3 regions of the Exiguobacterium artemiae 7-3 genome follow, and region 3 is predicted to be linked to each of the others. Evidence: riboswitches for the same ligand, from Rfam matches in the RefSeq annotation. Region 3 holds a riboswitch; each other region holds the start of a gene.
What was found. A riboswitch is a leader RNA that binds a small molecule or an ion and turns the genes downstream of it on or off. The one in region 3 is predicted to bind thiamine pyrophosphate.

Region 1 (2,326 bases), 1.3 Mb from region 3:
CTGTCCATTCATTGCTGACGGTCAAGGATCCGCCGACCGGCACATCATGGTTCACCAGCGGATATTTGACCTCCTGGAGTGTCAAACGTGTCGGAACGAGCGGGATGAAGGACAAATAGTGATACTGGTCCGCCTGGAGAGTGTACTGCCCCTGTTGTAAGAAACGGACCTCTTCCCGCTTCGTCATCAAGCGGACTGCCGGAAATTGTTTTAACAGATAGACGTTTTGAAGCGTCATATCGAGTCGTCCTCCGGTCGCACCGAATACCAACACTTCCGTTGCTTCATACTGCTGACTGACGTACCGTAAAGCCAGTTCCAAATCGGTCTCATCCTTTTCAGCCGGATGGATGATGGCTCCTTCCGGTTTGTATCCGAGCGAATCAAAGTCACCGATGGCCAAGTCAAAAGCGAAACCTTGTTGTGCCAACACGGTGACACCTCCGTCGACAGCGATGACAACCGTCTTCTCATCCATAAACGGCTTTAGGGACGGGATGTCTTCCGCCGGACCGGCCGCTACAATCACGACCCGCATCAGACACCTCGTGCTGAATAACGAAGAAGTCGTGGTGCTGTCGTAAACAGGAGTCCTGCGACAATACCACATAACAGATACGATGGAACCATATACGTCGCGTTATAGATCAACGAATACGGGACAACTGGACCTTCCGCATACTCAGCGAAGAACACGATTCCACTGATGACGTGACACACATAACGTAAGCCCGCACCAAGCAATGTCGCACCTAGTACAATTGCCATCAAACGGCCATTTTTCCCGGTTGCTGCTGCTTTTTTAACTTGCCGTGCGAATAATCCGCTCAATCCGACGACCCCAAACGCAATCGTATAATCGAGTAACGGCTGAACGACCGTCAGAATTTGCGGAGCGAACATCAGTTGGATCGTTCCGACAAGTGCGCCTGTCACGACCCCACCGACGACACCATGACGAAAGGCCATGACGAAGATTGGCAACATTGCCAAACTAATTGAACCACCTTGCGGCATTTTAAATGGGATTAATAAATCGAATACCACACCAAGACTTGCAAAGATTGCAATTTCCATTAACATTTGTAGCCGTTTCATTCTTTTTTCCTCCTAAAAATAAAATCGCAGGACGGCAAAAAGGCAGTACGACGAACGCCGTACTGCCTGCGTGCGCCACATCCCTACGTCCGTCTGAACGGAACAGGTTCGAAGGGTTAAAGTCCAATCACTTCTCTCAGCCGCTTGATGCGACACCCCTTGCGGTCATCATTTAATTTTGATTCTTTTCCTATTATACGTGAGCAGCATTCCGAATACTAGTGATTGCTTCTGAATAATCCGGCGCATTGTAGATAGCGGAACCTGCAACAAGAACGTTTGCCCCATTCTCGATACATAATTTCGCTGTTTCCGCATTGACTCCACCATCGATTTCGATCTCGAAGGATAGATTTTGTTCTGCTTTCATTGCAGCCAGTTGATTTAATTTGTTCATCACACCCGGAATGAACGCTTGACCGCCAAAACCCGGATTGACCGTCATCAGCAAGACCATATCGACTTCTTCGAGTACATGTTCAATCGTCGAAAGTGGCGTGTGCGGATTGAGCACTACTCCCGCTTTCGCACCGGCTGCTTTGATTTGTTGCAGAACACGATGGACATGATTCGTCGCCTCCACGTGGAAGGTTACGATATCAGCACCTGCTGCAACGAAGGCTTCGACAAAGTTTTCCGGACGATCAATCATGAGATGGACGTCGAGAACCATGTCTGTTTTTTGACGTAAACTGCTTAGGACAGGGAGGCCAAAGGAAATGTTCGGAACAAACTGACCGTCCATGACATCAAAATGAATATAGTCGGCTCCCGCCGCTTCAACGGCTTTGACATCCCGTTCTAAATTTGCAAAATCTGCTGATAAGATTGATGGTGCGATTTTAATCATCTTAATACCTCCGTGTCCGATTCTTGATTTCCTCTACAAACATACCATAATTCGTATACCGGGAGACCATGATCTCATGTGTCTCGACGGCTTGTTTAACGGCACAACCGGGCTCATTCAAGTGCAGACAGCCCCGGTACTTGCATTCGTCCTGTAAAGCAACAAATTCAGGAAAACACCAACGTAATTCCTCGAGTTCCATTTCATGCGGAAAATCGAGATTCGAGAACCCCGGGGTATCTGCAATCAATCCTTCGCCAAGCGGGATCAAGGTCACATGGCGGGTCGTATGGCGTCCACGACCAAGCGCCTTCGAAATATGACTCGTTTCCAGTGCCAACGAAGGTTCCAAGGCGTTCAACAACGAACTTTTCCCTA
Region 2 (2,326 bases), 660 kb from region 3:
ACACAAACGGACCGTCAATTATTGCAGGATCATACGCTTGGTGGTGTCCTGTTGCTCGGTGGCAATATCACATCAACCGATCAGCTGAAAACCTTTACGACAGCGATTAGCGAAGCGCAAACGGCGGACGAAAAAGCGTTTCTTGGTTTTGATGAAGAAGGCGGACGTGTCAGCCGGGTGCCGGATGCCAAACTCAAGTTATCGCCGAGCCTGTCATTTGGTCATAAAAATGATCCCGGATTGATGACGGAAGTCGGGCAGACGCTCGGTTCGATTTCCCGTTTTTACGGCTTCAACATGAATTTCGCCCCGGTTCTTGACGTCAACAGTAACCCGGCGAACCCGATTATCGGTGACCGGGCACTCAGTGCAGATGCGGAACAGGTCGCCCGGCTTGGTATTCCGTTGATGCAGGGGATGAAGGCGGAAGATGTTGTCCCGGTCGTCAAACACTTCCCGGGTCACGGGGATACGACCATCGATTCGCATGTTGGTCTGCCACGGGTCGATGCTTCGAAAGCGGAACTTGAACAGACGGAACTGGTACCGTTCAAACGGGCGATTCAAAACGGGGCCGAGATGGTCATGGTTGCGCACATCCTGTTCCCGGCACTCGATCAAAACCGTCCGTCCTCGTTGTCGAAACCCGTCATGACCGGTCTGTTACGGGATGAACTGAAGTTTGATGGTGTCATCATCACGGATGATCTCGTGATGGGAGCAATCACGGAACGGTACGGACTTGCCCAGGCAGCAAGTCTTGCCCTCGAAAATGGTGCTGATATGGCGATGTTCTCATCGCCCGGCGGATACGCGTCCGTTCATAAGGGAATCATGGCGCGGATCAAACAAGGAAAATTGTCGGCAGCAGATCTCGATCAGAAAGTCGGGCGGGTCTTACGCTTAAAACAAACGTATGACTTGTCGCAAACGAAACGCGTCGACAAGTATGAACAGCTGATCAAGCAGGTCAAAGCGGTCGAATCAGACATGCGACGCTGATCAAGGGTGGAATACACGTGACTATCCGTGATAAACTACAGACGTACCACACAAATTAATATCTACACTAGGGGAGTCTCGCAGCAGACTGAGACGGAAGTATCCGGACCCTTTGAACCTGATCTAGTTCGTACTAGCGGAGGGAAGTGGATTCCGATCAATCATCCGAGGATGCGACGACTGTCGCCCTTTTTTGTAGGACCACTCCATCAGTTCATGGGGTGGTCCTTTTTCGTGTGGAAAGGGGGAAATAATGACGCAGTTACATCTGTTGACAACCGGCAAGCAACGTCCGGACGTGCTCGAACGCTTGTTGCCGGAACTCGCTGCAACCGTCGACCGGATTCATCTGCGGGAACCGTCATGGTCGGCGAAGGAACTGGTCGCGTGCATCGAAACACTCGTGCGACGAGGCGTAAAAATTGAGCAATTAATTGTCCATGACCGGCTGGACGTGGCAGTCGTCACCGGCACCGGAGTTCAGCTGACAACACGCAGCATTCCGATCGACCGTGTCCGGAGCCGTTTCCCGGAACTGGTGATTGGTCAATCGGTCCATTCATTGACGGAAGCACTGGCGGCAGAACAGGGGGGTGCTGATTACGTCCTATACGGCCATATTTTTGAGACGGGATCGAAACCCGGTGTACCGCCAAGAGGACTTGATGCCTTAAAACAGGTTGTCGACTGGACATCGATTCCGGTTATCGCAATCGGCGGAATTAAACCGGACAATCTACAGGATGTCATGGCGACAGGCTGCTCAGGTGGCGCCGTCTTGTCGGGCATTCTTGGTCAAACGTCTCCGGTTGAAGCAGCCGGACGGTTCCGGGCGGTGATTGGACGATGAAGCAACCGGATGTATTGATTGTCGGCGCCGGTATCATCGGTTTGACACTCGGTTATGAGCTCCTTCAGCGTGGACAAAGCGTCCATTTGCTTGAACAGTCAACAGTCGGACAGGGGGCGACACGGGCGGCAGCGGGAATGCTCGCGACGGACGAAGAACTGTCGGAACCGTTACATGCGTTAGCGGCAGTGAGCCGTGCGCTTTATCCGCAGCTTGTCCGTCAATTGTTCGACGAGACCGGGTTGACGAGCGGCTATCTCGAACTGCCATTTCAGTTGCGACAGAAGAATAAAACCGTCCAATTTGAACGGGTCGGTCAAGTCGATCCTCCGTTGCTCGTCCGCGCGTTACGGCAAGCGATTGAACAGCGGGGCGGGGTGATTGAAGAACAGGTGACTGTCTTGCGTCTTTTGCGGGACAACGAGACGGTAACCGGGGTTGAAACAAGCCGGGGACGGCAATTTGGTCGACAGG
Region 3 (2,326 bases):
CAGGGATTCTCCTTCAGCAGCGTCGACTCCTTTCGTTCGAGCGGTCTGTCCAAGTAATGTCTTGATTTCAGATGCATTTCCTTTGATGACCGTAAAGGTGATTTCCTCCATCAATTGCTTCATAAAATCCGTTCTTAATGCCGTCGCTCCTGCGCCAACCGGATCCAGAATGACCGGTTTACCCAATCGATTAGCCGTTTTCCCTGCTAAAATTTGGGCTTGGCGCATGTCTGGATTAATCGTCCCAGTATTAATCACGATAGCATCTGCATGCCCGACCATCTCTTCCACTTCCAACAGGTCATCTGCCATAACAGGAGATCCGCCAAGGGCAAGTGTCATATTGGCACAGTCATTGATCGTTACGGTATTCGTTAAATGATGAATCAACGGTTTTTTATCATGGATGCGTCGTAGCATGTGTATCCCTCCAAAGTTCATGAAAATGATGTGTCGGACCAATACCGTGTCCGAGCGCAAAACCGTGACGAATGGCTTCCGTCACATAACGTTTTGCATGACTGATGCTGTCTTCCAGTGAATGACCGAGGGCAAGATGAGCTGCGATAGCAGCAGATAGCGTACAGCCTGTTCCATGGGTATGACGGGTCTCTATCCGCTCTTGTTCAAAGACGACATATCGTCCGTCCGCATATAAAAGATCGGTGGCGTCGTGTCCCTCCAAATGTCCGCCCTTGAGCAAAATAGCTCTTGCTCGTTTTTCAGCCAGTTTTACCGTCGCTTGTTTCATATCATCAAGGGAGTGAACCGTTTGGCCAATCATCCGCTCGATTTCAGGAATATTAGGGGTTACAAGCGTCGAAAGCGGTAAAAGCTGTTCGAGCAATGCATGTTCTGCATTCGGTTGTAACAAGCCGTGACCACCTTTCGCGACCATGACGGGGTCGAGAACAACCGGAAGCTGATGTTTTTCCAGTTGTCTTGCAATCACTTGGATCGTGTCTTGATTGGAAACCATTCCGATCTTAATCGCATCGACACGGATATCTGAAAAGATGGATGTCAACTGTGCTTCCACGAGCTCTGGGGATACATCTTCGACCGCTTGAACACCTAACGTATTTTGTGCCGTAATCGCCGTGATGACACTCATTCCGTATACACCGAGTGCTGAAAACGTCTTTAAATCTGCCTGAATTCCCGCTCCGCCTCCAGAGTCGGATCCAGCAATCGTCAATACATGTTTCATTCCACTTCCTCACTTTCCTGTGAGCAAATAAGGAGAAAACGGACAACAAAAAGCGCCGTCCGCTGTAAAAAAGCAGACGACGCCATGAACAATCAGTTCTACTGATTGAAGTACTCATGTCTTCGATCTCAACTTTCCTACGCTGGTATTATCCAGTTCAGGTGACAGGGTCGAAAACAGAATGGTTTTCCTCTCAGCCGGACTCCTCCAGCTCCCCTAGTTGCTCGTAATTTAAATTCTTTTTCACTGTATCACAGCACTATCAAAAAAACGAGCCGAAGCTCGTTTTTAAAGATATCCAAGTGGATTGACCGTGTTGGCTGGTCCTGTCGCACTATATTGGTATCCACCGATATGCAGTTCAAAGTGTAGGTGCGGTCCTGTCGAATTTCCGGTACTGCCGAGAGTACCAAGTGTTTGACCTTGAGTTACCGTTTGACCTGCAGAAACTGATAACGAATTCATATGACCGTACACTGTTGTGTACACCTGACCGTCAAGGAAATGCGAAATCATGACGTGATTTCCATAAGGTCCGCCGCTCCCGGCCGTAATGACTGTTCCGGAAGCCGCTGCTCGAATCGGTGATCCGACGGGTCCACTGAAGTCGACACCATTATGGAAAGTATATCCGTTTGCCCCACTCGCCGGTCCAAACCCTTGTGAAACACCACCTGAAGCTGGACGAATGAACTTCGCTGATCCTGTCGGCACACTGCTGACAGGAGTCGGAAGAACCGTTGCTTCGCTTGATTCACGCGTTGATTTTGCCGCCTCTTTTGCCGCACGCTCAGCCGCTGCTTTTTCGGCAGCCGCTTTTTCTGCCGCTGCTTTCGCTGCAGCTTTTGCTGCCGCAATCGCTCTTTCTTGAGCCTCTAAAGTCGCTTGTAATTCTTTTGCATTCAACAGTTTCGTCGTGAACTTTGTTTTCCCTTTACGTAATTTTTTCAGGGTTGCACTCCGTTCTTTCATCTGTTGTTTTAACTGTTTCTTTTGGACAAGCAATGATTCTTTTTCTTGAACACGCTCTTCTTTTTTAGCAATAAGATTTTTTTTCATTTCTGCTAGCTTTTCTTGTGTTTCCAAATAAGCAGAAATCATTTTATCGTCTTGCTC

Region 1: another riboswitch for thiamine pyrophosphate. It lies ahead of thiT (energy-coupled thiamine transporter ThiT); the one in region 3 lies ahead of thiD (bifunctional hydroxymethylpyrimidine kinase/phosphomethylpyrimidine kinase).
Region 2: another riboswitch for thiamine pyrophosphate. It lies ahead of P402_RS0110500 (thiamine phosphate synthase); the one in region 3 lies ahead of thiD (bifunctional hydroxymethylpyrimidine kinase/phosphomethylpyrimidine kinase).

What each region holds. Positions count from the first base shown of each region.
Region 1 covers NZ_KK211190.1:1,137,593-1,139,918, reverse strand. Annotated here, with positions in the region: gene P402_RS0106665 (thiamine diphosphokinase) at 1-538, opposite strand, end outside; gene thiT (energy-coupled thiamine transporter ThiT) at 538-1,098, opposite strand; TPP riboswitch at 1,162-1,268, opposite strand; gene rpe (ribulose-phosphate 3-epimerase) at 1,292-1,948, opposite strand; gene rsgA (ribosome small subunit-dependent GTPase A) at 1,950-2,326, opposite strand, start outside.
Region 2 covers NZ_KK211190.1:1,817,944-1,820,269, reverse strand. Annotated here, with positions in the region: gene nagZ (beta-N-acetylhexosaminidase) at 1-1,002, shown strand, start outside; TPP riboswitch at 1,062-1,164, shown strand; gene P402_RS0110500 (thiamine phosphate synthase) at 1,256-1,852, shown strand; gene P402_RS0110495 (NAD(P)/FAD-dependent oxidoreductase) at 1,849-2,326, shown strand, end outside.
Region 3 covers NZ_KK211190.1:2,475,593-2,477,918, forward strand. Annotated here, with positions in the region: gene thiM (hydroxyethylthiazole kinase) at 1-420, opposite strand, end outside; gene thiD (bifunctional hydroxymethylpyrimidine kinase/phosphomethylpyrimidine kinase) at 401-1,210, opposite strand; TPP riboswitch at 1,328-1,438, opposite strand; gene P402_RS0113870 (murein hydrolase activator EnvC family protein) at 1,499-2,326, opposite strand, start outside.